Regions from separate parts of the Rossellomorea sp. GCM10028870 genome, predicted to be linked through region 2. Evidence: a T-box and tRNA genes for the amino acid it is inferred to sense, from the RefSeq annotation. Region 2 holds a T-box; the other holds one or more tRNA genes.
What was found. A T-box is a leader RNA that pairs with one kind of tRNA and senses whether it is charged. The one in region 2 lies ahead of serS (serine--tRNA ligase), so its partner is inferred to be a tRNA-Ser.
Positions count from the first base shown of each region.

Region 1: it has a tRNA-Ser gene. The T-box ahead of serS (serine--tRNA ligase) is inferred to sense a tRNA for this amino acid. The anticodon was not compared.

Region 1 covers NZ_JBHTGN010000006.1:201,800-216,738, forward strand. The annotation lists gene menD (2-succinyl-5-enolpyruvyl-6-hydroxy-3-cyclohexene-1-carboxylic-acid synthase) at 1-683, opposite strand, end outside; gene ACFQWC_RS21530 (isochorismate synthase) at 676-2,082, opposite strand; gene ACFQWC_RS21535 (1,4-dihydroxy-2-naphthoate polyprenyltransferase) at 2,386-3,309, shown strand; gene ACFQWC_RS21540 (TraR/DksA C4-type zinc finger protein) at 3,424-4,185, shown strand; gene ACFQWC_RS21545 (glycogen/starch/alpha-glucan phosphorylase) at 4,225-6,630, opposite strand; gene glgA (glycogen synthase GlgA) at 6,620-8,065, opposite strand; gene ACFQWC_RS21555 (GlgC family sugar phosphate nucleotidyltransferase) at 8,062-9,090, opposite strand; gene ACFQWC_RS21560 (glucose-1-phosphate adenylyltransferase) at 9,132-10,289, opposite strand; gene glgB (1,4-alpha-glucan branching enzyme) at 10,306-12,165, opposite strand; tRNA gene ACFQWC_RS21570 (tRNA-Glu) at 12,991-13,062, opposite strand; tRNA gene ACFQWC_RS21575 (tRNA-Ser) at 13,069-13,159, opposite strand; tRNA gene ACFQWC_RS21580 (tRNA-Asn) at 13,164-13,238, opposite strand; tRNA gene ACFQWC_RS21585 (tRNA-Ile) at 13,248-13,324, opposite strand; tRNA gene ACFQWC_RS21590 (tRNA-Gly) at 13,334-13,407, opposite strand; tRNA gene ACFQWC_RS21595 (tRNA-His) at 13,428-13,503, opposite strand; tRNA gene ACFQWC_RS21600 (tRNA-Phe) at 13,526-13,601, opposite strand; tRNA gene ACFQWC_RS21605 (tRNA-Asp) at 13,653-13,729, opposite strand; tRNA gene ACFQWC_RS21610 (tRNA-Met) at 13,836-13,909, opposite strand; tRNA gene ACFQWC_RS21615 (tRNA-Ser) at 13,946-14,038, opposite strand; tRNA gene ACFQWC_RS21620 (tRNA-Ile) at 14,056-14,132, opposite strand; tRNA gene ACFQWC_RS21625 (tRNA-Met) at 14,137-14,213, opposite strand; tRNA gene ACFQWC_RS21630 (tRNA-Ala) at 14,289-14,364, opposite strand; tRNA gene ACFQWC_RS21635 (tRNA-Pro) at 14,372-14,448, opposite strand; tRNA gene ACFQWC_RS21640 (tRNA-Arg) at 14,455-14,531, opposite strand; tRNA gene ACFQWC_RS21645 (tRNA-Leu) at 14,562-14,650, opposite strand; tRNA gene ACFQWC_RS21650 (tRNA-Gly) at 14,660-14,734, opposite strand; tRNA gene ACFQWC_RS21655 (tRNA-Leu) at 14,744-14,828, opposite strand; tRNA gene ACFQWC_RS21660 (tRNA-Lys) at 14,864-14,939, opposite strand.
Region 2 covers NZ_JBHTGN010000011.1:3,378-18,316, forward strand. The annotation lists gene guaB (IMP dehydrogenase) at 1-421, shown strand, start outside; gene ACFQWC_RS23035 (serine hydrolase) at 618-1,973, shown strand; gene pdxS (pyridoxal 5'-phosphate synthase lyase subunit PdxS) at 2,650-3,534, shown strand; gene pdxT (pyridoxal 5'-phosphate synthase glutaminase subunit PdxT) at 3,546-4,136, shown strand; T-box leader at 4,190-4,398, shown strand; gene serS (serine--tRNA ligase) at 4,447-5,724, shown strand; tRNA gene ACFQWC_RS23055 (tRNA-Ser) at 5,852-5,944, shown strand; gene ACFQWC_RS23060 (hydrolase) at 6,039-6,398, opposite strand; gene ACFQWC_RS23065 (deoxynucleoside kinase) at 6,659-7,327, opposite strand; gene ACFQWC_RS23070 (deoxynucleoside kinase) at 7,311-7,967, opposite strand; gene ACFQWC_RS23075 (glycoside hydrolase family 18 protein) at 8,209-9,495, opposite strand; gene ACFQWC_RS23080 (cysteine hydrolase family protein) at 9,573-10,112, opposite strand; gene tadA (tRNA adenosine(34) deaminase TadA) at 10,196-10,690, shown strand; RNA gene ffs (signal recognition particle sRNA large type) at 10,789-11,052, shown strand; gene dnaX (DNA polymerase III subunit gamma/tau) at 11,226-12,914, shown strand; gene ACFQWC_RS23100 (YbaB/EbfC family nucleoid-associated protein) at 12,944-13,267, shown strand; gene recR (recombination mediator RecR) at 13,279-13,875, shown strand; gene ACFQWC_RS23110 (YaaL family protein) at 13,893-14,111, shown strand; gene ACFQWC_RS23115 (pro-sigmaK processing inhibitor BofA family protein) at 14,174-14,437, shown strand; gene ACFQWC_RS23120 (glycerate kinase) at 14,550-14,939, shown strand, end outside.

The sequences.
Region 1 (14,939 bases), on a different contig from region 2:
CCGCATACAATCAGACCTCTCTCTTTATTTCTGAGTATCCCTTGAAGCTCTTGAGAGATTGAGTGGGAAAGGCTCCTTTCTCCGTGGAGGACCCTTTTCATCTGTGAACCTGTTGAATAAGATACGCCCTTTAAATCAGGAATTAACGGTTCTCTAAATGGAAAATTAAAGTGAACGGGTCCTCTCGGTTCTGCTAGTGAAAGTCCTATTCCTCTGGATGCTGACGATCTTGCATATTCAAGCATGGACGGACTATTCTCCGGCAATGCCATATCCACTGTCCATTTTACGTGTTTCCCATATAGATCCAGCTGATCAATCGCTTGCGGGGCACCTACCTCCCGCAGCTCATGGGGACGATCAGCCGTCAGCACGATCAACGGCACTTTCGCGTAGCGGGCTTCAATAATCGCTGGATAATAATTGGCTGCTGCCGTTCCGGATGTACAGAGGATGGCTACCGGCTTTTTCTTTGCCTTCGCAACCCCTAAAGCAAAGAACGCAGCAGAACGTTCATCTACGTTAATGTACGTCTTTACCTCTGGATGATGGGCGAATAATAACGCCAAAGGAGTAGATCGAGAGCCAGGGCTAATGACTACTTCGTCTACTCCATTTCCAACTAATTCTTCAATAAATGCCGCTAAATAATGTGTTAAATGCTGCTGATGTTCATCAATCATTTATGTTTCCCCCTAATGCCCTTAGCATCGGTCGAAATTTCATTTGTGTTTCTCTAAATTCACTTTCCGGCTGAGAATCTGCCACTATTCCGCACCCTGCATATAAATAAGCCTTATCCTTCTGAAGTAGACCTGATCGAAGGGCAACGGCATACTCACCATTTCCATAGGCATCGATCCAGCCGACAGGACCCGCATACAAACCACGATCCATAGCTTCCTCTTCTCTGATCACATGCAATGCCTTATCCCTTGGTACCCCGCCTAATGCAGGGGTTGGATGTAATTTTTCCACCAGATTGATAAGAGATGTATGTTCAGACGCCTGTCCAATGACAGGAGTATATAAATGCTGAATGTCTTTCAGCTTCATCAGTTGAGGCGAAGACGGAATCGTCAATGTTTCACAAAAAGGTGTAAGAGCGTCTTGAATGCTCTCCACCACGAGCTGGTGCTCATAACGGTTCTTTTCATCCAGCAGGAGCTCTTCGCCCAGCTTCTCATCACTTTCCAACGATTCCCCGCGGGCAATCGATCCTGCTAAACAGGTGGAAAGAATTTCTTCTCCCGATTTCTTCACGAGGCGTTCGGGCGTAGCTCCGATAAAGCAGCTATCTTCCCTCTCAAAGCTGAAGACAAAGCTGTCCGGCTGCTGCTTCCACAAATTATCCAATACAAAATCAGATGACACTTGGGTATCAAACGACACTTCACATTTTCTGGCAAGCACTACCTTATCCATTTCACCCTGCTTTAAACGATTCACCACATTTTGAACAGAATCCTTCCATTCTTCAGGCTTCATATCCCTATTTTGCAGCCATTGGGGCTGTTCAGGAATAATAGGCATCCTTGCATTGGCAAGAAGTTCATCCTTGATTCTTATGCAATCATAGAATAATGATTCTTCCTCATCCGGATGACAAATGAAATTCACCGTTAAATAATTGGTTTTTCCCGGCTTTGTCAGCATAAACATAGGTAATTGAAACGTACCGTTCGAGAATTGCCTCCACTCTTCTCCGATAGATTTAAGCGGATCAAAGCTAAAGCCGCCAAATAACAAAGGTCCTGTGCCTGCAATTTCTTCCCCAGTGACAACGACAGACTCTACAATTAAGCGCTTCCACTCATTCTCAACCGTAAAAAATCGTTCTTCAATCTCATTTGTAGACAATATATGAGCCGCTCCAATCCCTACTAGCGAGATGGTATGATCACGGTCCTTCCATAGAAAACGCTCACCAACAAAAGAGCTTCCTCCATAATAAAAAGAAAGAGGATCGACTGCATCGACTTCCTCCACTATGCTGAGAAGGACGGGGTGATGTAATTGTTTAGCCTTCATTTTGGCTGTATCATATGCTTTTTCAATATTGGTTTTATGAATGGTAACCAATTGAATTCCCCCAAACAAAATCACGTACGATATTCAAACTTATTTTAAGATACACCTGTCTTTAAGGTGTGTCAACGGAGTTTAAGACATGTTAACAATATTTATCCTTATTATATATAATAAACCCTTTTTCCCCTTTTGAGAAACCAAAAGCGTTGTAAAAGTCCTCAATTACTGGAAAATAGCACCTTCACAGATTTTTAAAAAATGATTGACAGTCCTCTTCCCTTTACCTACACTTTAATCTGTAAAGGAATTGTAATGTTTTCTGAAAATTCCTTATTGCGTAAGGGAGAGAATATGATGGAACAACAAGCATCCAACGTGTTGGAATCAGATAAAGGGTGGAAGATCTGGTGGCAGCTTACAAGGCCTCACACTCTTACAGCAGCATTTGTACCTGTCTTACTGGGGACTGTACTAGCTCTGCAATTTACCAAGATCAGTTTATCACTGTTTGCAGCCATGCTCATTGCCTGCTTGCTCATCCAGGCTGCTACCAATATGTTCAATGAGTATTATGACTATAAAAGAGGTTTGGATACAGAGCATTCGGTCGGTATCGGTGGAGCAATCGTCCGGAACGGAGTTAAACCATCCACGGTCATAAACCTCGCCTTTTCACTGTACGGAATCGCCCTTTTATTAGGAATTTATATTTGTCTTAATAGCACATGGTGGCTGGCACTCATAGGTATAGTGTGCATGGCAGCGGGGTACTTTTATACTGGCGGACCTATGCCAATTGCTTACACGCCTTTTGGAGAAATCGTAGCCGGTTTCTTTATGGGACTTGTGATCATACTCATATCGTTCTACATTCAAACTGGATATATCAATGGTGACAGCATCCTATTGTCTGTTCCCGTATCCATTTTAGTCGGCGCCATTCTATTAGCGAATAACATCCGCGACCTGGACGGTGATAAAGAAAACGGCCGTAAAACCATCGCGATTCTTTTAGGAAGAAAAGGAGCGATCATCCTTTTGGGCGGCATGTTTGTCGTATCCTATGGCTGGATTGTCGGACTGGTCCTTGCCGGCGTTTCATCACCTTGGCTATTCGTTGCCTTTCTAAGTATTCCGAAAGCATTCAAGGCAACGACAGGATTCATCGGCAAATCACAGCCGATCGAAATGATGCCCGCCATGAAAGCCACCGCACAAACGAACACCATCTTTGGATTCCTATTATCCATTGGACTATTACTTGCATATATGCTTTAAAAAAATCAAGAGTCGCCCCTTCATTTCGGGACGACTCTTTTTTTTATGTTTTAACAACCCCACTTTCGGATAAAGTATGGTTAGTACATTATTTAAGCGAACATAATGAAGGATGTGAAGAAATTGCTAACAGACAGCCAAAAACAGACATTAAAACAAGAATTGGTTCAGCAGGAAAAACAGTTGCAAGAACATCTTCATCAGGATTTAGATAATCTTCACCATACAAATGAACGGGATAACTCAGGTGAACTCTCCCTTTACGATAACCATCCTGCCGACATGGGAACAGAGTTATATGAACGAGAGAAGGATTTCGCCATAGATGATCACGCCAAGCTCGAACTAAATAAAATTCAACGCGCTTTGCAGGCGATAAGCCAAGGAACATACGGTCAATGCAAAGAGTGTGGCCAGGATATTCCTTTTGAGCGTTTGGAAGTCATTCCAACGACACTTTATTGTAAAGATCATTCACCGGAACAATCGACACCTCAGGATAGACCCGTAGAGGAAGATGTACTGCAGCCGCCTGTTGATAACGAATTCAGACATGAAACAGATGGTAATGTCCGTGATGATCAAGACAGCTTTCAGGAAGTAGGACGCTTCGGGACATCTGAAACACCTTCTGACTTCGAAGGTGATTATGAAGACTACTCGGAATTGTATCAGGATGAGGACACTTCCGAAGGATTCACCGAGGATTTCGAATCCTTTGTCGGAACCGATATGGAAGGTTCCAATCGTAAAGCATATCCTTCGAAAACCCATGAAGAATACGAGGATATGCTGGATGAAAATAATATGGAATCCACATTGGGTGACATTCCGTATAAAGATGGCGACAGTTATATTTCTGATAAGAAGAAATAATTTAAAAAGGCTTGGGGAAACTTTTCCCCAAGCCTTCTTTTACTTTATTAAACTGCCCTGTGAAATGCCCCAGATGTCTTTCGCATACTGTTCAATCGTCCGGTCACTTGAGAAATAGCCGGAGTTTGCAATGTTCTGCAAGCACATTCGTGACCAATGCTCTTTATTTTCGTACGCTTTTCCTGCTTGCTCGTGAGCCCTTACATAGGAATCGAAATCCCTCAGAACAAAGAATTGATCATTCTCGGTCAGTAAGGAGTCATAGATGGTTTCAAAATGGTCACCTGCGTCTGGAAGTGTATCATCAATCAATTGATTCAACACCTTCTTAATGCGGGTATCATAGTGGAAATACTCCATGGCATAGTATCCACCGTGATGCTGATATTTCATTACTTCATCCGCCGTTAATCCAAATATAAAGATATTCTCTTTCCCTACTTGCTCAAGAATCTCAATATTAGCCCCGTCCAATGTTCCAAGGGTCAAAGCCCCGTTCATCATGAACTTCATATTTCCAGTACCGGATGCTTCCTTGCTGGCTGTAGAAATCTGTTCTGACAGATCAGCTGCAGGAATGATTTCTTCAGCTAATGAAACCCGGTAATTTTCCAGGAATACGACTTTAATCCGCCCTTTTACAAGCGGGTGGTCATTCACCAGATCCGCTACAGAATGAATCAACTTTATGATTTTCTTCGCATAGTAATACCCCGGGGATGCTTTCGCACCAAAAATGAACGTTCGCGGATGAAAATCAAAGCTTGGGTCTTCCACACAGCGATTATAGAGATGAAGAATGTGTAAAACATTCATCAGCTGGCGTTTATACGCATGGAGCCGCTTCACTTGAATGTCAAAAATCGAAGTAGGATCCACGACGATTCCATTACTTTCAAAAATTCGATCTGCAAGCTTCCGTTTATTTTCCTGTTTTACATCATACAGGTCCTTAAGAAACGCCGTATCGTGATGATACTCTTTCAAGTCCGCTAACTTACCTGGATCTTTAATCCACCCATCTCCTATGGAAGACGATATCAGATTCGACAGAGACGGGTTGCTATTCAATAGCCATCTTCTATGTGTAATGCCATTTGTCTTACTATTAAATTTATCAGGATAATATTGATAGAATAAGTTCATTTCTCTAAGCTTTAAGATTTCAGTATGAATCTTTGCCACGCCATTCACACTAAAGCTTCCTACAATCGCCAGATGAGCCATTTTCACTTCATCATGGGAGATGATCGCCATATCCTCTATCCGCTTCCACTCACCGGGATATTCCTTCCACAATTCCTGACAGAATCGCTCATTGATTTCATTCACGATCATATGGATGCGGGGCAGCAGAGGTTGGAAAATACGGATCGGCCATCTCTCCAATGCTTCTGAAAGCGTCGTATGATTCGTATAGGCAAATGTATTCGTCGTGATTTCCCACGCTTCCTCCCATTCGAAGGAATATTCGTCAAGCAGGACCCTCATCAGTTCTGGAATCGCGAGAACGGGATGAGTATCATTGATATGGATCGATATATTCTCATGCAGTTCCTTCAGGTCCCCATTTCGATAAAGGTAGGAATCAAGAATCGAACGGATGCTTGCTGATACAAGGAAATACTGCTGTTTCAATCGCAGGATTTTCCCTTCTTCATGGGTATCGTCAGGATAAAGGAATTCTGTGATCGCTTCCGTATCACGCTTGTATTTCATCATATCTTTCCCGGCTTTATAGGCAGCGGGTTCAGCACTCCATAATCGAAGGGTATTAACCGTCGACGTTTCATACCCTACTACAGGCATATCATAAGGAACGGCCGCTACTACTTCTGCATCCACATGACGAAACTTCAATACATCATTATCCGTATAAGATTCCACCTTACCCCAGAAAGGCACTTCGACGGTAAGATCTGACTTTCGAACTTCCCATACATGTCCATGACGCAGCCACTGCTCCGGAAGCTCCATCTGAAAACCGTTGACGATCTTTTGTTCAAATAAACCATGCTTGTAACGGATTCCATAGCCATGTCCAGGTAGATTAAGGGAAGCCAATGAGTCGAGGAAACATGCAGCCAAACGACCCAGACCGCCGTTTCCGAGTCCTGCATCGTGCTCCACCTCTTCCATTTCAGCAAGGTCTATTCCCAGGTCCTTCAATCCCTTATCCACAATATCGTAGATTCCTAAATTCATCAGGTTCTGGCGGAGCAAACGCCCCAGAAGAAATTCAATCGATAAGTAATACACCTGCTTTTGTTTACTGAACCGGTACTGCTCATTCGTATGAATCCAGTTCATGGAGATGTATTCCCGTATAAGGTGACCTAATGTGAAAAACTGATCCTGACTGGTGGATTCAGGAAACGTCTTCCCATACATCATTTCAAGCTTCTTCAGAAACATTTCTTTAAATTCAATTGGATCAGAAAACATGGCTTTCACTCCTTGATACCAGGTCAGCATATAGTTGATTATACTTAAAGGCCGATTGCGCCCAGCTATAATCCTTATTCATTGCAGTTCGTACAATATGATTCCATGTTTCCGGATCTTCGTAGAAATACGATAGAGCTCTTCGATAAGTGTAGAGCATATCGTGGGCATTAAAGTTCTTAAACGAAAAACCGTTCCCTGTCTTCGTTTCTTCATTATAGGATTCCACCGTATCGTTCAATCCACCGGTCTCCCGGACAAGCGGCAGGGCTCCATATCTCATGGCAATCAATTGACCCAGTCCGCACGGCTCGAACTTAGAAGGCATCAGGAATATATCACTGGCAGAATAGATCTGTTTTGCCAGTTCCTCATTAAATCCGATTTGCACTCTGACCTTATCCGGATAGGTCCATTCCATCTCCCTGAAGAACTGCTCAAACTCCCAATCGCCTGTTCCCAGGAGGACAAATTGAACTTCTTCCTGGAGCATTTCATGAAATACTCCCCTTACTAGTTCCAGCCCTTTTTGATTCGTTAATCTTGAAATGATGGAAACAAGAGGGATTCCTTCATTCTCTTCTAACCCCAAGCTTTTTTGCAGGTGAAGTTTCGCTTTCTTCTTTCCATGGAGATTGCCGCTAAAGTAAGGAAACTCTCCATCATCAGGATTGTACACTTCATCATCAATACCGTTTAAAATACCTAATAACTGGTTGTATCGCTGCCCTAAAATAGTATGAAGCTTTTCCCCGTAATAAGGCGTCAGAATTTCCTCTTTGTATGTAGGACTCACCGTGGTAACAAAATCCGCAGAAATCAGAGCACCCTTCATAAAATTGATATTTCCATAGAACTCAAGGTATTCGTGATGAAAATACTTATCGTGAATGCCTAATAAGTCAGTCATCACCTGTTTAGGATAAATCCCCTGAAATTGAAGATTGTGAATGGTGAACACACTGCGGATAAACGAATAACCCGGTCTCTCCTGGTATTCGGTTCTTAATAAAAATGGAACCATTCCCGTGTGCCAGTCATGACAATGAATCACATCTGGATAAAAATCAAGAACAGCAATACTTTCCAGCACCGCTCTGGTAAAATACGCAAATCGCTCCCCGTCATCAAAATATCCGTATAAACGATCCCGATTAAAATAGTATTCATTATCGACGAAATAATACGTTACTCCATTTTCACTGTACTCTTCAATTCCACAATACTGATTCCGCCAGCCGACTGACACGAAGAACTCTTTCTTCCTTTTCATTTTTGAACGAAACTCATGAGGGATCCCACCGTATTTAGGCAGGATCACCCTGACATCCGTCCCTAAACTTCTTAATTCCTTAGGCAAAGCGCCGGCAACATCCGCCAAGCCCCCAGATTTAATAAAAGGGACACACTCAGATACTACAAATAACACTTTCACGAATTCATCAGCGCTCCTTGAATCATCCCTTTGCGAATGACTATTGGATTGTTTGGATCTCCGATAAGCTTGACGCCATCTTCGATTCTCACATCTTTATCTAAAATCACATTCTCTAGTACACAGTTATCTCCAATTTGACTCTTCTGCATAATGATGCTACCCGAAATCATCGTATTTTTCCCTACCTTGACCGCTCTGAACATCGTAGAATTCTTCACTTGGCCTTCTATGAAGCATCCATTGGCGATGATACTATTTTTCACACTTGCAGCTGAAGTGTAGCGTGTTGGCGGCTCATCTTTTACCTTCGTGTAGACAGGTGAATCCTTTTTGAACAATTCTTTCCAATAAGATAGATTCAAAAGTTTCATGCTGGCATCATAGTATTCTTCAATGCAATCAATCGTTTGAACAAATCCTTCATGCTCATAGCCGCACACCTTAAATCCGCTGTCCATATCATCCACAACATCCTGCATACACGTATAGCCTGTTTCACTTCGATTCTCAATCAAATCAATGAGTGTAGAAGTTTTCACCAGGTACATATCTAAAGAGTTTCCGTTATGACGCATTTCCGTTATATCACAGCCGATACGGATATGGCGTTCAAGAACCGGTTGATAGGCAATATTGCATAATGTAAAGCAATTGCTGATCAATGCGTATTCCTGGGTACTGCGATAAAAGTAGTCTAAGTGATGAGCGAAGTGATTAAATGAACCCACACCCTCTTCATTCGCCTCTAATCCTGGTGCCGGGAAGAAAAACAACCCATCACGCTTCCGATTCAGATCCCAGTTCTTCCCAGATCCAAGATGGTCCATAAGGGAACGGTATTGAAACTTAGGAAAAATCGCAACGGAACCAATATCTGAGTTCACCATATTAGAGAGTACAAAGTCGATCAAGCGGTATCTCCCGGCAATTGGAAGAGCAGCTAATGAACGATGTAACAGTAAATCCTCCAACGAATCATAATAACTAGTAGCATCAATAACGCCAAGCATTGTATTTTTCAAAACACTTCCTCCTCTTAAGTTGTAATGTGGGTCTTCAACCTTTACACTTTTTCTTGTTCCAGTAGTGTTTCAATGAATGATTCCGTAACCAGGATAATTTCATCCGATCCTTCTTCCGGCATGATGCATAGGCCGTTCGGAACCTTGACATTCGACGGCACGATCGCCTGTTCAATATAGGCGTTTTCCCCAATGACCGCATCCGGCATAACGACTGAGCGGCTTACATGTGCTCCCTTTTTCACCGTTGTTCCTTGGAACAGGACGGACTTACGAATCGTCCCTTCAATCGTACATCCTTCATTCACAAGAGACCCCTCAACAAGCGCTTCTTCAGAAATGTATTGAGGCGGCTCATTCGGATTCACTGAATACACTCTCCAGTCATGATCGAACAGATTCAGCTCATTTTCCTCATCAATCAAGTCCATATTCGCTTCCCACAGGCTCTTAACTGTTCCGACATCCTTCCAGTACCCTTTAAACGGATAGGCCATCAGCTTTTTCTTCTCATCAAGCAGTAAAGGGATAACATCCTTCCCAAAGTCATGGCTTGAATCGGGATTACGCTCATCCATCTCCAAATAATCCTTCAGTACGGAATAATTGAAAATATAGATTCCCATCGAAGCAAGATTACTCTTAGGAAAAGCCGGCTTTTCTTCGAACTCTGTAATTCTCATTTCCTCATTGGTGTTCATAAGACCGAACCTGCTTGCCTCATCCCAGCCTACTTCAATGACGGAAATCGAGACATCCGCTTTCTTCTCGATGTGATAATCAAGCATTTTACTATAATCCATTTTGTAAATGTGATCTCCTGATAGAATCAGCACATACTCGGGATCATATTGCTCAAGGTAATTCATATTTTGATAAATGGCACTCGCCGTCCCTGTATACCAACGCATTTCAGATGATTCAGCATAAGGTGGCAGTACGGTCACTCCCCCATTTCTACGGTCAAGATCCCATGCACTTCCGATTCCAATATAAGAATTTAATACTAACGGCTGGTACTGAGTAAGGACACCCACCGTATCAATCCCTGAATTTGTGCAATTGCTTAATGTGAAATCAATAATACGATATTTTCCTCCGAACGGAACGGCTGGTTTCGCCAGACTCTTCGTCAATGAGCTTAAACGGCTCCCTTTTCCACCTGCTAATAACATGGCCACACATCTACCTTTTGCCATCTTTTTCTCTCCCCTTTCAATCTATTGGTTTTAAATAAACGGCTGCATATGGTGGAATCGTCATTTCCACATATCCTTCTCTTCCATGGTAGGACTCGTTGTGCACTGTAAGAGGCATAGGATTCACCTGATGTGAACCACCAAATCGTTCATCATCACTATTCCAAATCTCTTCATAAGAAGAAACCTTATTGACTCCTACCTTATACTGATGATACACACGAGGACTGAAATTACAGATCACCACAAGATGATCCCCCTTCTCTTTCCCATTTCTGATAAAAGAGAAAATCTGCTGCTCTCGATTATCCACATCCACCCATTCGAATCCCTCTGAACGATGATCCATTTGAAATAATGGTTCAGCACCTTTATATAAATGCATAAGCTCTTTAAAATATGAGTTGAATTTGTGATGAAATTCGTAATCCAATAAATGCCAATCTATTTCCTCTAAATCCTTCCACTCTGAAAACGGGGCAAGTTCACTTCCCATAAACAGAAGCTTTTTCCCTGGATGAGCCATCATATAGCTCAGGAGCAGACGATATTGAGCGAATTTCTGCCAGTAATCACCTGGCATTTTATTCAATAATGACTTCTTCCCATGTACCACCTCATCATGGGAAAAGGGAAGCACATAATTCTCTGAGTACGCATATAACAATGAAAATGTTATAAGAGAATGCACATGCCTTCTTTCAGACGTGTCTGTTTCCATATATTTAAGGACGTCATTCATCCATCCCATATTCCACTTATAATTAAAGCCAAGTCCTCCATAATGAACAGGAGACGTCACCTGTGGCCAGTCTGTAGAATCCTCTGCAATCATCAAAATCGAAGAATCATACTCGAACACTGCCATATTCAAGTTTTTCAAAAACTGTATGGCTCCTTCATTGGGAGCAAGCTCTCCCTGGTTAGCCCAGTAAATAATATTGGCCACTGCATCAATCCGGAATCCATCAATATGATACAGGTCCATCCAGAAACGGGCATTCGAAATCAGGAAGCTTCTCACTTCTCCCTTACCTAAATCAAAATTCGCCGTTCCCCACGTATAATTCTCACGGTCCCTTTCCTCTCCATACTCATAAGCAAACGAACCATCGAATTCATATAACCCGTGAGCATCCTTACAAAAATGACCCGGGACCCAATCCAATATCACGCCAATATTATGTAAATGACATTCATTGACGAACGCCATCAATTCATGAGGTGAGCCATAGCGACTAGTCGGAGAATAATAACCAGTACCTTGATACCCCCAAGAACGATCAAACGGATGCTCCGTGACAGGAAGCAACTCAATATGTGTAAATCCTTGTTCTTTCACATGGGGAATTAATTGCTGTGCTAATTCCTTATAGGAAAGAAATTTCCCTGCTTTCTTTTTCCATGTGCCTAAATGCACTTCGTAAATTGCCATAGGCTTGTCATAGACCGTCGAACTGGCTCGATGCTCAAGCCACTCCTCATCCTCCCATGAAAACCCCTGCAGCTCATACACGACGCTTGCAGTATTTGGACGCTTCTCAGAAGCAAACCCATAGGGGTCCGCCTTCAGCTTCTTTGAACCTGAGGGAGTCGTAATCTCGTACTTATACGTTTCTCCCGATAGATTCTCATCAATGCGAATTGTCCATAAACCTTCGTTATTCCGCCTCGTAAGTTCATACCCTGTTCCATTCCAATGATTAAAAGATCCAACCAATGAAACATGTCTTGCTTTCGGTGCCCAAACGCAAAATTCTGTATAGGTTCCAGTAGAGTCTCTTCTCACATGTGAACCCATAAACTGATAGGCCTGCTGCAAATTTCCCTCATGAAACAAAAAAACATCATAATCTGATATGGTCATTGCGTTCATCATCTCACCTACATTTTTTCAATCTACTTACTACTTTCTTTCAAGTTCATCAAAATCCTCTTTATTATCGTCGCTCAATTACGACAATTTCCTACATACATTTGATAAAATGGTTCACTATTGGAAAGTCTTACTAAATGATAAGGTTTACATTGGAAGAACATAGGGGAATCATGTTGAATTCATAGCGGAATTTGTCGAAAGTTTTTTAATTAAAAAATGTGAAATTTGCAGTAAATGCAGAAGGATTCCGGTATTTTGTATCGTTTCTGGCTGATTGTGAGAAGGATGGCGGTGTCGAATTAAGGAGTGATTGAGAAGGCGTAATGCATCAGGCGCCTGCATGCTTATGGTGATTAGTAGGGTGAATGAAACATGTTCTAATGGTCCCGGATGGGTAATTAAGGAGGGAGCATTCATAGTTTAGTCTTTAAAGGAGGTTGGGTTTATTGAAGAGCTTGAGAAGTTTAATGAAGAGATTAAGAGGTGATTGATGCCATTTACTTTTCGATGATCACTGACTGAATGTTCCCATCCTCCGTTTATTGTATTGAAAAATTGGATCTGAAAAGAAAAGTGCAGAAGTTGATAATATATTGGGAAAAGTCGATAATATATGTGGAGAAGTCGATAATATATCCTTCGTAGAGAAATAGAAGCATGCGTTTCTCTTGTAAAACCGCTTATTTTAGTCCCGATCTGCCTCCATATTCAATTAACTCTCTTCATTTAGTCATTTTTTCTTCTATTATTAATAAAATAACCACTAATTCTACTACTTTGTACAAAAAAAAAGACTATCAAAAATGATAGTCTTTTTTCAGATGACCCATACGGGATTCGAACCCGTGTTACCGCCGTGAAAGGGCGGTGTCTTAACCGCTTGACCAATGGGCCATAATATGGCGGAGAAGGAGGGATTTGAACCCTCGCGCCGGTTGCCCGACCTACACCCTTAGCAGGGGCGCCTCTTCAGCCACTTGAGTACTTCCCCATATTGGCTCCGCAGGCAAGATTCGAACTTGCGACCGATCGGTTAACAGCCGATAGCTCTACCACTGAGCTACTGCGGAATAATGAAATGGTGGGCCTAAGTGGACTCGAACCACCGACCTCACGCTTATCAGGCGTGCGCTCTAACCAGCTGAGCTATAGGCCCATAAATAATTGGAGCGGGTGAAGGGAATCGAACCCTCATCATCAGCTTGGAAGGCTGAGGTTTTACCACTAAACTACACCCGCGGTATTTAAATAAGAAAGTATGGGGCGACTGATGGGAATCGAACCCACGAATGCCTGAACCACAATCAGGTGCGTTAACCACTTCGCCACAATCGCCATAATGTCTTCAAATAGAAAATGGTGGCTCAGGACGGAATCGAACCGCCGACACATGGATTTTCAGTCCATTGCTCTACCAACTGAGCTACTGAGCCTTACTTAGAGTAAAATATTTAATTATGAACCATAATCTTATTTAAAGAAAATGGCGGTCCGGACGGGACTCGAACCCGCGACCTCCTGCGTGACAGGCAGGCATTCTAACCAACTGAACTACCGGACCAAAGCTTTTTGCGTAAGCAAAATAGGTTTCATTACCTCGCGATAGCGAAAATAACTATCCATGCGTGACTCATCAAGGATTACCCTATCCTAAGTCAAAAATGGTATTGCGGGGACAGGATTTGAACCTGCGACCTTCGGGTTATGAGCCCGACGAGCTACCGAACTGCTCCACCCCGCGACGATATGAGTAAGGAATTCACCATAAAAGTAAATATGGAGGAGGAAGGGGGATTCGAACCCCCGCGGGCTGTTACACCCCTGTCGGTTTTCAAGACCGATCCCTTCAGCCGGACTTGGGTATTCCTCCGTAATAAAAATGGTACTTGGTGGACCTTGTAGGACTCGAACCTACGACCGGACGGTTATGAGCCGTCTGCTCTAACCAACTGAGCTAAAGGTCCCTTTTGGTAGCGGCGGAGGGGATCGAACCCCCGACCTCACGGGTATGAACCGTACGCTCTAGCCAGCTGAGCTACACCGCCAAGAAACATAATATCAAAAATATTTTTTTACTTTCATAAAACCAATGAAGTTTATCTTACTTTCGTAAAAAAACATGGTGGAGCCTAGCGGGATCGAACCGCTGACCTCCTGCGTGCAAAGCAGGCGCTCTCCCAGCTGAGCTAAGGCCCCAAAGAAGTGGTCGGGAAGACAGGATTCGAACCTGCGACCCCTTGGTCCCAAACCAAGTGCTCTACCAAGCTGAGCTACTTCCCGATAATATGGCGCGCCCGAGAGGAGTCGAACCCCTAACCTTTTGATCCGTAGTCAAACGCTCTATCCAATTGAGCTACGGGCGCAAAATATGTCGTTTCCTTCCGAAAAATCAATGGTGCCGAGGACCGGAATCGAACCGGTACGGTAGTCACCTACCGCAGGATTTTAAGTCCTGTGCGTCTGCCAGTTCCGCCACCCCGGCAAAATTTTCTGGAGCGGAAGACGGGATTCGAACCCGCGACCCCCACCTTGGCAAGGTGGTGTTCTACCACTGAACTACTTCCGCGAAATATAATGGTGCGGGTGAAGGGACTTGAACCCCCACGCCTTGCGGCGCCAGATCCTAAGTCTGGTGCGTCTGCCAATTCCGCCACACCCGCATGTATGATTGATATTTTGCTAATGCAAAAATCAATGGTGAGCCATGAAGGACTCGAACCTTCGACCCTCTGATTAAAAGTCAGATGCTCTACCAACTGAGCTAATGGCTC
Region 2 (14,939 bases):
TGATATCGTAAAAGCTCTGGCAGCAGGTGGACATGCCGTTATGTTAGGAAGCTTACTTGCAGGTACATCTGAGAGCCCAGGCGAAACGGAAATCTTCCAAGGACGTCGTTTCAAAGTATATAGAGGTATGGGATCAGTCAGCTCCATGGAAAAAGGATCGAAGGATCGGTATTTCCAGGAAGAAAATAAAAAGTTCGTTCCAGAAGGTATCGAAGGCCGCATCCCTTACAAAGGTCCTTTAGCAGATACATTGTATCAGCTAATCGGAGGCTTACGTTCAGGCATGGGATACTGCGGAACGAAGGACCTATACGAGTTAAGGGAGCAGGCACAGTTCATTAAAATGACGGGTGCCGGACTTCGAGAAAGTCATCCTCATGATGTTCAAATTACGAAAGAAGCACCGAATTATTCATTATAAGAAAATAATTCCAAATGCTGATCAGATACTCCTGATCAGCATTTTTTAATTTGTATAAAAATGATATTTACCGCCTTTTATCAGAGGTCGCAAGTCCCTTGACCCATGCCAAAACTAGTCATATTCTCTGTCTATTCTTACCTTTCGAACTATGATAAAATAACGAAGGTGTACATAAAATCTTGGAGGGCTAAAAGTGAAAAGAAGTTGGATTCAAAAATCTTTTGTTTGTATGATGGTTTTAATGATGGCAATGGGTATTGTAGGGAGACCTGCAAATGCTCAAGGAGACTTGGACGTTAACGCAAAAGCTGCGATTCTAGTAGAAGCCAGCACTGGCAAAATTCTTTATGAAAAGAACTCAGAAAATGCTCAAGGCATTGCAAGTATGACGAAAATGATGACAGAGTACTTGTTACTGGAAGCAATTGAAGAAGGTAAAGTGAAATGGGACCAGAAGTATACGGTACCTGCGAACCTTTCTCAAATGTCCCATAATACTGGTCTCAGTAATGTTAGTCTTGAAGTAGAAAGTACTTATACCATTAAAGAGTTGTATGAAGCAATGGCGATTTATTCAGCTAATGCAGCGACGATAGCGATTACTGAAACGATTGCCGGCTCAGAAGCGAACTTCGTTAAAATGATGAATGCAAAGGCTAAAGAACTTGGTCTGGAAGAATATAAATTTGTGAATTCTACGGGTTTAAACAATAAAGACTTGGCACCTTATGTAGAAAAGGTGGTAGGTGGTCCGGAAGAAGAAAATGTGATGTCTGCAAAGGATGTAGCAACACTCGCGTATCGCTTGCTGCATGATTATCCGGAGGTACTTGAGACATCCAGTATTGCGAAGAAGGTATTTGCGGAAGGAACGGATGACCCCACTCAAATGGATAACTGGAACTGGATGTTACCGGGGCTGATCCGCGAATACGAAGGAATGGACGGACTGAAAACAGGTACGACTGATTTTGCGGGTGCCAACTTCACAGGAACAGCAGAACGGGACGGAATGAGATTCATTACGGTTGTAATGGACGTTGAAGTTCCAGCTGGTGAAAACTCCTATGATGCCCGCTTTAGTGAAACAAGAAAAATGATGGACTATGCCTTTAACAATTATACAATAGAGGAAGTACTCCCTGCTGACTACCAAGTAAAAGGTCAAAAGACACTTCCGGTTGAAAAAGGGAAAGAAAAAGAAGTTCAAATCAAAACGGATTCTTCATTGAGCATGGTGATCAAGAACGGTGAAGAAGATCAATATAAACCGAAATTTGTAGTAGATAAGAAAAAGCTGAACGATGATAGTGAACTGACAGCTCCAGTTAAAAAAGGAGAAAAAGTTGGATATGTTACGTTAGAATCAAAAGATAAAAAAGATTTAGGCTACCTTACAGATAAAGGTACCAATGCTTCTAAAGCATCTGTTGTTGCTGTAGATGGGGTTGAAAAAGCAAACTGGTTTGTCCTTTCAATGAGAGCTGTAGGTGGTTTCTTCGGGGACATCTGGAACTCGGTTACATCAACGGTTAAAGGCTGGTTCTAATACCCCCTTAGGAAATGATTCATTCAGCACCAAGACTTTTACATTAGGACAAGTCTTGGTGTTTTTTTATAGGCAGGGTGATAAAGAGGCATCTTCCTAAGAGCACCTTTAGAAGTTCCCAAGAAATACATGCAAGGCCTGACCAAGCCGCTTCCGCTTTTCGTCTTGTCCAGCTCCAGGGCTTAGAGGCTCGAGGTCATAAGCCAAACATGCCAAAAAGGCAAAGAACGCCTTTCCGGCATGTTCGTCTTATGCTTGTCGCCTCTGGGCAAAGCCCTTCCGCTTTTCAAGATGTCCAGCTCCAGGGCTTAGAGGCTCGAGGTCATAAGCCAAACATGCCAAAAAGGCAAAGAACGCCTTTCCGGCATGTTCGTCTTATGCTTGTCGCCTCTGGGCAAAGCCCTTCCGCTTTTCGAGATGTCCAGCTATAGCGGCTAGTCCCTCGAGGTCATAAGCTAAATCGACCAAAAAAGCAAAGAGCGCCTTTCCGGTCGATTCATCTTATGCTTGTCGGGCCTGACCAAGCCGCTTCCGCTTTTCGTCTTGACATAAGTCTTTTTTTATTGTTTATTTAGCAGTAGGGTTACATAATCATTCCGATTGTTTTAGTCGCGTTTTCTTCCTTATTTGGATGGAAATGGGACAGGCATGGGATAAATATAAGGGGGATATAGATATGATGAAGACTGGTACAGATCGTGTTAAAAGAGGTATGGCTGAAATGCAAAAAGGCGGCGTTATTATGGACGTTGTGAATGCAGAGCAGGCAAAAGTTGCTGAAGCTGCGGGTGCAGTTGCAGTAATGGCTTTAGAACGAGTTCCAGCAGACATCCGTGCTGCAGGTGGGGTAGCAAGAATGGCAGACCCTCGTATTATTGAAGAAGTTATGGGCGCTGTGTCGATTCCAGTAATGGCGAAGGCTCGTATTGGTCATATTGTAGAGGCAAGAGTTCTTGAATCAATGGGTGTTGATTATCTTGATGAGAGTGAAGTATTGACGCCAGCTGATGAAGAGTATCATTTAAATAAAAGAGATTTCACTGTTCCATTCGTATGTGGGTGCCGTGATTTAGGTGAAGCTGCCCGCCGTATTGGTGAAGGTGCATCTATGCTGCGTACAAAGGGTGAGCCTGGAACAGGTAACATCGTTGAAGCGGTTCGTCATATGCGTAAGGTAAATGCTCAAGTACGCAAGCTTGTGAGCATGAATGAAGACGAGATCATGACAGAAGCGAAGTTACTGGGAGCTCCATACGAATTATTGTTAGAAATTAAAGAAAACGGCCGTTTACCTGTTGTAAACTTTGCTGCAGGCGGAATTGCAACACCAGCTGATGCGGCTCTTATGATGGAATTAGGAGCTGACGGAGTATTCGTGGGTTCTGGTATCTTCAAATCAGAAAACCCTGAGAAATTTGCAAGAGCTATTGTAGAAGCGACTACTCATTATCAAGATTACAAGTTAATCGCAGAGCTATCAAAAGAGCTTGGTGTAGCAATGAAGGGAGTAGAAATTTCTTCTATCTTACCTGAAAACCGTATGCAAGATCGTGGATGGTAAGGTGTGATTCTATGTTGAACATCGGTGTATTAGGACTTCAAGGTGCCGTCAGAGAGCATGTTCGTTCAATCGAAGCTTCTGGTGCCAAGGCAATCGTCATTAAGCGTGTAGAACAGCTGGAAGAGATTCAAGGTCTGATCATGCCAGGCGGGGAAAGTACGACCATGAGAAGGCTGATTGATCGATACGGCTTTATGGAGCCGTTGAGACAATTTGCTGCAAATGGCAAACCGATCTTCGGGACGTGTGCGGGACTGATTCTCTTAGCGAAGCATATTGTCGGGTATGAGGAACCTCATTTAGGTGTGATGGACGTAACGGTCGAGCGTAATTCCTTCGGTCGTCAGAAAGAAAGCTTTGAAGCGGATCTTTCGATTGCTCATGTTGGAGAAGGGTTCAATGCCGTTTTCATCCGTGCCCCTCATATCGTGGAAGCGGGAGAAGATGTTGAAATCCTCGCAAAGCATAATGGTCGAATTGTCCTTGCTAGACACGGACAATTCCTCGGTTGTTCTTTCCATCCAGAGTTAACGGATGATCACCGTTTAACTTCCTTCTTTGTTGAGATGGTGAAAGAAAGCATGGAAAAAACAATCGCATAATTTTATTGCAAAATGGAAAACATTGTAGTAGATTATGAAATAACCAATAAAAAATTAAATCGTTGATAGGAAATAGTAGTAAAGAAGGCTTGCTTTAGAGAGTCGGTGGCTGGTGAGAATCGACGCAAGAGCTTTATGAATCCATCCTTGAGTGAAGTACTGAATGAAGTAGGTATTTTCGGTGATTCCGTTACCATCTCTTAAGAGGAAGATGCTCTGCGTCTTCAATTAGGGTGGCAACGCGGAAACCTCCGTCCCTTTTACCAGGGATGGGGGTTTTTTATTTTTTTATAAAAAAGGAGAGAATCTCATGTTAGACATTAAGTATTTACGTAACAATCTGGAAGATGTAAAAGCCCGTCTACAACATCGCGGTGAGAACCTGGAGGATTTCGGTAAATTCGAAGAGCTTGATAAAAGAAGAAGAGAGCTGCTTGTGGAAAGTGAAGAATTAAAAAGCAAACGTAATGACGTATCACAGCAAATTGCCCAGCTAAAGAAAGAGAAAAAGGATGCTCAGGACCTGATTGTTGAAATGCGTGAAGTCGGGGCCATGGTGAAAAAACTGGATGATGAATTACGAGGAATTGAAGAGGAGTTAGAGCGCATCCTGCTTTCCATCCCTAACATTCCACATGAAACTGTACCAGTTGGTGAAACTGAGGATGATAATATAGAGGCCCGCAAATGGGGAGAGATCCGTGAGTTCGATTTTGAGGCACAGCCTCACTGGGACATTGCAACAGGCCTCGGGATCCTGGATTTCGAACGAGCCGGGAAGGTGACCGGAAGCCGCTTTGTTTTTTATAAAGGGTTAGGAGCAAGACTAGAAAGAGCCTTGATTAACTTCATGATGGATCTGCACATGGATGAGCATGGATATACAGAAATGATCCCTCCATTCCTGGTGAATCGAGCGAGTATGACAGGAACAGGTCAACTTCCTAAATTTGAAGAAGATGCGTTTAGAATAGAAAGCGAGGATTATTTCCTGGTTCCTACAGCAGAAGTACCTGTAACCAATTATCACCGCGATGAGATCATGAAGGGTGAGGAGTTACCTGTAAGCTATGTAGCGTACAGTGCAAACTTCCGTTCTGAAGCGGGTTCTGCAGGCCGTGATACACGTGGTTTGATCCGTCAGCATCAGTTCAACAAAGTAGAGCTTGTTCGCTTTGTGAAGCCTGAAGATTCTTATGATGAGCTTGAGAAGTTGACAGGTCATGCTGAAAAAGTCCTTCAGCTACTAGGTCTGCCATATCGAGTGCTATCTATGTGTACAGCGGACTTAGGTTTCACGGCTGCCAAGAAGTATGACATTGAAGTATGGATTCCAAGCTACGGAACTTACCGTGAGATTTCTTCTTGCAGTAACTTTGAAAGCTTCCAGGCAAGACGAGCGAACATTCGTTTCAGAAGAGAAGCTAAAGGGAAACCTGAACATGTTCATACATTGAATGGATCTGGCTTGGCAATCGGACGTACGGTTGCCGCTATCTTAGAAAACTATCAACAAGAAGATGGGTCAGTCGTGGTTCCAGAAGTACTTCGTCCATATATGGGTGGAGCAGAAGTCATTAAAGCATAAGACAAAACTGAAGATGGAAGACAAACAAAAGGTGCCTCACGAATTATTGTGAAGCACCTTTTGAATTTTTTTCGGAAATATGCTTGACTCTATTTGTACACCATGGTATTATAGTTCTTGTCGATACGGAGGAATACCCAAGTCCGGCTGAAGGGATCGGTCTTGAAAACCGACAGGGGTGTAACAGCCCGCGGGGGTTCGAATCCCCCTTCCTCCTCCATTGATTTTTTTATAACCATAGCGCATAAACATTGGAGATAGAATTCGTTACATATTATATGTAACGAATTTTTTTAATTTATACATATGACCGTTTACTTAAGGTTTTCGATGTCCTCTCTTAGGTGAGGATCGGAAGTATGGCCAAGTACACCTATTTCTGTAATATGTTTCCGTGCTTCTACGTCACCCAGCTTAAAGATCATTGAATAAATGTTTTTCATCGATTGATCATATTGATCGTCCTCTGGTGAATTGTGATATTGGCGGAAAGGAACCTGAGCCCGTCTCATGGTCGACATGTCATCATCATAGTTATCGTTAAAGAGCATTTTAAGCTCGTTCACTTCGGTTGGGGTAGCGAATATGCGAAAGCTTGGACTGGCATTTTGATTCGGATCCTGCAGGATATCCCCGCTGCTTATATCTACAAAATAAGTTCGTTTCGATTCCATGATTAATCCAACTCCTTATAAATCTGTTTGTTTGTACATATACCTCTTTTTGGCTGGAAATAAACGGATGGATGTTTTCCGGCCACCATAAAAAAAGACTACTCCTGCCGCAAAGCACAGAGTAGTCTTTTTTTCTATATTCTGATCCAGTTTCGGCGCCTAGTCCCTCGAGGTTATAAGACAAGCCATCCAAAAAGCCGCCTTTCCGGAAGGCTCGTCTTATGCTTGTCGAGCCAGGCCAAGGCGCCTCCGCTTATCGTTTAGCTCTTCAGCATTCTCGTCTGTTCAATGAAATACCCGATTCGTTCAACGATTGGTTCGATTGAGTTTTGATCGTTCACCAGGTCGTATTCGCTGATGTCCAGTCTGAGTACTGGACAGGCGTTAAATGAGTTGATCCAGTTTTCGTAACGCTCATGCATTTCTTCCCAGTAGGCAACAGGTGTTTGTTGTTCCATTGGGCGGCCGCGCTCACGGATGCGATCAACGACATTATCAATGGATCCTTCAAGGTAGATCAGAAGATCAGGGTGAGGGAAGTATGGTGTCATGACCATGGCATCGAAAAGGCTTGTATAGGTTTCATAATCGATTTCGCTCATATTCCCTTTTTCATAATGCATGCGGGCAAAGATGCCTGTATCTTCATAGATGGAACGGTCTTGAATAAAGCCTCCACCGTATTCAAAGATTTTCTTTTGTTCTTTGAAGCGTTCTGCTAAGAAGTAAACTTGAAGGTGGAAGCTCCAGCTTTTAAAGTCCTGATAAAATTTATCGAGGTACGGATTGGTATCAACTTTTTCAAATGACGTTCGGAAACCCAAGGCATTGGCCAAGCCGTTTGTCATAGTGGATTTACCGACGCCGACTGTACCCGCAATGGTAATCACGGCATTGTTCGGGATCCCGTATTTAGTGCGAAGATTCATGATAGTGAACTCCTTTTTTTAGTGTAGTCTCTAATTGAGTGAGAATGTGTTCCAGGTCCTCTTTATTTTGAACGAAGTCTATGTGGTCGCCATTGTAGCGAAGAACAGGGATATCAGGGTGAGTTTCTTCGAATGTATTCATGTATTCTTCATAATCTAACGATAGCTGCTTTAGATAAAGAGGGCTGATTTTCTTTTCAAAGTCTCTTCCTCTTTTTTCAATGCGCTTTAAAAGGGTATCAAGACTTGCGTTCAAGTAGATCACAACATTGGGCCTCGGCATATCCGACGTTAGGATCTCATAAATATTGTGATATTTTTTGAACTGCTGTTCATCCTTCAATGTACGCTTAGCAAAGATGATGTTTTTAAGAATATGATAATCTGCTACAACAGATTTGTTTTGAGATAGGTAGTGTTTTTCAATATCCTCTAGCTGTTTGTAACGATTGCATAAGAAAAACATCTCTGTTTGAAAGCTCCACTCTTCGATGTCATCATAGAATTTATCTAAGAACGGGTTTTCATCCACAATTTCTTTTAGTAAGTGGAAATGAAAGTGCTCAGAAATCGCTTTTGCAAGAGAGGTTTTTCCTATTCCAATCGGACCTTCAACGGTAATGAAAGGAATGCGCCCCATTAATTTTCCTCCTCATATTACGGCAATCTTTTCTTGTGTGAAAAAATAAAAATAAAAAATTACGACAGGAATTATTGTAACACAATAGATGGATGGTTTGTTTAGGTTATTTCCAAGGATTTTGAAATTATGCTACGTTCACTATATCGACTTTAAGTGGCCAACTATTAAGGAAAAGACAAACAAAAAGCTGATGGACAGGTGTTTATAGATTCACCTGTCCGTCAGCTTTTAGTATTTATTATCTTTTTACAACATTGAAATTGTCGGATATTAACAACCAGTTCTGAGGGAAGGAGAGCCCGAGCTTCCAATAGCTCATTCCCCTTAATTTTAACTCTTTCATGAGATCAAATTTCGCTTGGATGCTCCGGGCATCTTCAAACCATACTTCATGATCTTTTCCGGTGCTTGCATCCCGGTATTTAAAGAAAGGGGCCTGTGCTTTTTGATCATACTGAATCGGGACGTTATTGTCGGCGGCAATCTTGATTGCCTGTTGTGGACTGATGGCTTTCGCTGTACTTCCTTGTACAAAAGGGAGGGTCCAGTCATATCCATATAAATTTTGCCCCATGAGAATCTTGGATGGAGGCATTTCTGAAATGGCGTATTCAAGCACTTCCCGAACAGGTCCGATAGGGGAAACGGCCATGGCTGGACCACCGCTATACCCCCACTCATAGGTCATGATCACGACGAAGTCGACGATTTCACCGTGAGCTTTATAATCATGTGCTTCATACCACTTTCCTTTTTGATCGGCACTGGTCTTGGGAGCCAGGGCGGTTGAAAGCAGCCATCCTTCTTGATTGAACCGCTGCTTTGCTTTTCGTAAAAATTGGTTGTAGGCTTCTTTGTCCTGTGGACGTAAATATTCGAAGTCGAAGTGAATGTCCCTGAAGCCATATTTCTTGGCGGTTTGGACAACATTATCGAGGAATTTATTCTGGATTGCCTGGTCGGTTAGCAGGATTCGCCCAAGTTCATCACTGAACGTTCCTTCTTCTTGATTGGTGATGGCCATCATTAACACATTATTATTATCTTTCCCTGTTTGAAGCAAATTTCCAAGGGGTGGTTCCTGCAGTGTTCCATCCCGTTTGGCTTGGAAGCTGAATGGAGCCAGGTAGGTGAGATAAGGAGCTGCTTCTTTCGCGCTTTCTTCCAGGTTTGGGGCCACTTCTTTTCCGTAGGGTTCAACATACCCATTAAATTCAGCCCTTACTTTAGGCTTCTGTGGAATATATAATCGAAACCCTACCTGCAAAGGTTGATTGGGAGAAATTCCGTTCACTCTTGCCAGCTCCTGATAGGGGACACCTGTCTTCTGGCTGATCGCCCAAAGACTATCCCCTGGTTGCACAAAATAAAAACTTCCTATAATAGGGATAACCAATGATTGGCCAATCACTAAGTTATCAGGGTTTGGCAGTTCATTGGCGTCTACTATATCCTTAACTGTTGATCCATACGCTTGAGCGATACCAAATAATGATTGGTTTGATTGGACAACATGAATTTGCATAAACAGACCCTCCTATATTTCATTCACTATATTCAACTTATGAAATGAAAGAGGTGGATATGTTTTTTGAGTGAATTTTATAAGATCTCATCGGTCGGTTCTATCCTTGCTTTTAATACGTTTTTCATCATCGTTAACGCATAGTGATTATCTTCATCACTGACTGACGCAATGGCATCAGAGGGCACAATGAGGTTAAACTCTCTCATATAAGCATCGTTTGCTGTAAAGAGTACACAGATGTTTCCTGCAATACCCGTGATGATAAGATTTTTTACAGACAGGTGATGCAATAGTGTATTTAAAGCAGTACCATAAAAAGCGGAATGTTTAGGTTTAATGAGAAAAAAATCTTTATCCGTCGGCTGGAGCGGCGTCATGATGCTATCGCTGACTTCATTATGGCATTTCTTATAGATCTCTTTGTAATCTGCTTTCCAAAGCTCATAATGGTCGTTAATATAAATGGTAGGATGCTGATGTTTGGTACAATAGTGACGTAATGAGTTAATCGGTTCAACAATATTGCTGGTATGGCTCGCCAGTGTGTGACCGTGTTCGAAGTCGAATGGATTCATAATGTCTATAACAAGAAGAGCGGTATCTTTAGGTATCATGTTGAAAGCCCCTTTCTCTTATAGTTTGGAGTGAATGGGGATATTTTATAAAGAATAGATAAATAAATTTGCGGGAGTATATAATGGGTATAAGAGAAGAACGATTTATGATGGAAGCACTAAAAGAAGCGGAAAAAGCGGCAGCGATTCAGGAAGTCCCGATCGGAGCGGTCATTGTAATGGGTAATGAAATCATCGCCCGTGCTCACAATCTGAGAGAAACGAGTCAAAATGCCATCACCCATGCCGAGACATTAGCTATCCAAGAGGCATGTGAGAAGCTTGGCACTTGGAGGCTTGAGGGCGCAGAGCTTTATGTCACACTTGAACCGTGTCCTATGTGCAGTGGAGCCATCATCCTTTCCAGAATTGAGAAAGTCATTTACGGGGCAAAAGACCCAAAGGCAGGCTGTGCGGGAACGTTAATGAATCTACTTGTGGATGATCGATTTAATCATCAGTGTGAAGTAGTACCAGGAGTGCTGTCGGAAGAATGTGGTGGAATCCTTTCCCGTTTTTTTAAGGACCTGCGAGAGCGGAAGAAGCAGGAGAAGAAAAATAGGACTTCTGGATTGTAAATAACTTACAGCATTCCATCATTGCTTTTTACCGTAAATCCTAGTATACTTAATCTTGCGTCGCACTAATGACGCAACTAAATATGGTATCAATTTTGCCGTGCTAGGTGGGGAGGTAGCGGTGCCCTGTACTCGCAATCCGCTCTAGCGAGACCGAATTCCTTTCCGAGGCTCGCACTCTGTAGGGCTGCCTCAAGTAAGTGGTGTTGACGCCTGGGTCCTGCGCAATGGGAATCCATGAACCATGTCAGGTCCGGAAGGAAGCAGCATTAAGTGGAAGCTCCCATGTGCCGCAGGGTTGCCTGGGCCGAGCTAACTGCTTGAGTAACGCCTATGGATGCTTGTCGACGAAAGGTGCACGGCAGTTTAATAAATAAACAACAACTCATCCTTTATCGGGTGAGTTTTTTGTATGTAAAAGGGTTTTATAGACAAAAGAGGTCATCCTGAATTGATCTCCGGTTTTCTTTGTAAAAGGGATTTAAATTACGTTATAATAGACACTATAGTACATAAAACAAGAGGGGGGAGTATTTTGGCATATCAAGCTTTATATCGTGTGTGGCGTCCTCAGTCATTTATTGATGTAGTTGGACAGCAGCATGTAACGAAAACGTTGCAAAATGCCCTCCTTCATCAGAAGATTTCTCATGCCTATTTATTCTCCGGACCAAGGGGAACAGGGAAAACGAGTGCAGCGAAGATTCTGGCGAAAGCAGTTAACTGTGAGCGTTCTCCTGTAGCCGAACCCTGTAATGAATGTGATGCCTGTAAAGGAATTACCGACGGTTCGATCCCGGATGTCATTGAAATCGATGCTGCTTCCAATAACGGGGTGGAAGAGATCCGGGACATACGGGATAAAGTCAAATATTCTCCAAACGTAGTCGAGTATAAAGTCTACATCATAGATGAAGTTCATATGCTGTCTATCGGAGCATTTAATGCGCTGCTGAAAACCTTAGAGGAACCGCCTAAGCACGTCATCTTTATCCTGGCGACTACAGAGCCGCATAAGATTCCCCTTACGATCATTTCACGCTGTCAGCGTTTTGACTTCAAACGAATTACAGCCAGGGATATTGTGGGACGAATGAGTCATATTGCCACAGAATCAGGTGTGAATTATGAAGAAAATGCCCTAACGATTATCGCAAGGGCAGCTGAGGGTGGAATGCGTGATGCCCTAAGTCTTCTCGACCAAGCTATCTCCTTTAGTCAGGATCAGGTAACGGTAGACGATGCCTTGACTGTAACAGGGGCTGTTTCTCAAGGCTATTTAAACACCCTTGCGAAAGCGATTTTGGAAAGAGATGTCACAAGTGGATTAAGTGCGCTGGAAGAACTGTTGTTCCAAGGTAAGGACCCGGCAAGGTTCGCAGAGGACTTTATCCTTTATTTTCGGGATATGCTGCTATACCAGACGGCTCCTAATCTTGAAGAATCACTGGAACGTGTCATGCTCGATGATGATTTTAAAGAATTAGCCGGACAAACCCAGGCTCAGCAGATTTATCAATATATCGATGTCTTGAATCAGGCCGGTCAGGAAATGAAGTTCACCAATCATGCCCGTATCTACCTCGAGGTTTCCATTGTTAAGCTTTGTCAAATGGAAGCACCGGCAGCGGCTTCCTCACCTGAAGTGAACGATATGATGAAAAAGATCAAACTTCTTGAAAAAGAGGTTGAACAGCTGAAGGCGAATGGAGTCAAGGTTCAAGCAGAGCCGGCTTCACAACCGGCGAAAAAACCGATCAGGGCAAAGAAAGGCTTCCGGGCTCCTACGGGAAAAATTCAGGAAGTACTCCGGACGGCGACGAAAGAAGATCTCAATCTGATCAAGAGCCGCTGGGGAGATATGGTCGAAACATTGAACCAGCGTCAAATGCGCTCACAATCAGCACTGTTAAATGATGCTGAACCTGTAGCAGCTACAAACGGCTCATTTGTGTTAAAATTTAAATACGATATTCATTGTCAGATGGCAATGGAGAATCAAGCTTTCACTTCAGCGATTGCTTCCATACTGGAAGAGCTTACAGGAAACAGCTATGCAGCGATTGGGATTCCTGAAGATCAGTGGATGTCCATAAGAGAAGACTTTATCCGAAACTCTAAATCAGAAGATGGAGAATCATCTGGTGAGGATCAAGGTGAAGACTCACTCTTGAAGGAAGCTGAAAAGCTTGTCGGTATGGATTTAATAGAATTAAACGATTAATCTAAAAAAAATTAACTGGAGGTAATAATATGATGCGTGGAAATGGTAATATGCAAAATATGATGAAGCAAATGCAAAAGATGCAAAAGAAAATGGCGGAAGCACAAGAAGAATTAGGGGAAAAGCAAATTGAAGGAACAGCTGGCGGCGGAATGGTGACTGTTATCGTTTCCGGTCACAAACAAGTAATCGATGTAAAGATCAACGAAGAAGCTGTTGATCCGGATGATGTAGAAATGCTACAAGATTTAGTCCTTGCAGCGACAAACGATGCACTGAAGAAAGCAGACGAATTAACGAACTCAACTATGGGTCAATTCACTAAAGGAATGAACCTACCGGGAATGTTCTAGGAGGCAATACGATGCATTATCCTGAGCCTATATCGAAGCTGATCGACAGCTTTATGAAATTGCCGGGAATCGGGCCGAAAACTGCGGCCCGACTGGCTTTTTTTGTTCTTAGTATGAAAGAAGATACTGTCCTTGATTTTGCCAAGGCATTGGTCAATGCAAAGCGTAATCTAAGTTACTGTTCCGTTTGCGGTCACATCACCGACCAAGATCCATGTTATATATGTGAGGACCAAAGAAGAGATCGCAGCATCATCTGTGTGGTTCAAGATCCCAAAGATGTCATTGCAATGGAGAAGATGAAAGAATATAACGGACAATATCATGTGCTCCACGGAGCCATCTCCCCAATGGATGGGATTGGACCCGAGGACATCAATGTTCCGGATCTGATAAAGCGTCTTCACGGTGACGAGGTCCAGGAGGTCATCCTCGCTACCAACCCGAACATAGAAGGGGAAGCGACAGCAATGTACATCTCACGTCTCGTCAAACCATCAGGTATCCGAATCACGAGGATTGCCCATGGTCTTCCTGTCGGTGGAGATCTTGAGTACGCAGATGAAGTAACGTTATCGAAAGCTCTTGAAGGAAGAAGAGACGTTTAACGAAGGAGAGGATACCTATGTTTTTCCGAAAAAAAGGAAAGCTGAAAAAAGAGTATGACCAATCCTTACTACACGTTTTAGACGAAACCAAGGATCATTGGAATCAGCAACGTTCCATCGATGAGATGAGTGTGGATTATAATCTGAACATCCACTGTCATTCGAAAATAGCAGAAGCTAAATATTTTTTTCTCTTTAGAGAAGCAAAACATAGAAAGATCGTCATAAAAAGGTAGACAACCCTCATATCCTTTCAATAAGAGACTATTTATGTTCTATGTTGAGAGGAGAGAAGGGTATGAGCCCAGTTATCGTCATTGCGGTGATCAGCGGACTGATTGTACTTCTATTGGCCACCGGCACACCCATCAAGCCACTTCGGTTTGTCGGACAAGTTGCCATGAAGGTCATGATCGGAGCACTCTTTTTATTTTTCCTGAACGCCTTTGGCAGTCAGTACGGAATCCACGTTCCTATTAATTTAGCAACCTCATCTATTTCAGGGATTTTAGGTATTCCCGGAGTAGTGGGACTAACCGTCATTCAGATGTGGATCCTATAAGGATCAATAGAATAGTAAGAAGAAAGGCAGTCGAAGTATCAGGTGGGATTTTTTCTTACCTCTGATCTTGGCTGCTTTTTTACATAGAAAAGACAGAGGAGGCGGGAGAACTATGAAAATCGTCATTGCACCGGATTCCTTTAAAGGTTCCATGACAAGTAAAGCAGCGGCCGAAGCGATTCGGAGAGGGATTCACCGTATTAATCCTACACACCAAACAGTCATGATCCCGATGGCAGATGGTGGTGAAGGAACGGTTGATGCCATGATGACCATCATGAATGGGGAAACACGATCGGTTCAAGCGAGAGATCCCCTGGGACGTAAAATCTCAGCAGCTTTTGGGTGGGTATCTGAAACAAAGACAGCCGTAATTGAAACGGCAGCAGCATCCGGGCTTACTTTGTTAACAGAAAGTGAGTTGAACCCGGGCGTGGCCTCTACATTCGGGACCGGTGAGCTTGTGAAATCCGTTTTAGACCTTGGAGCAGAGCACGTTATT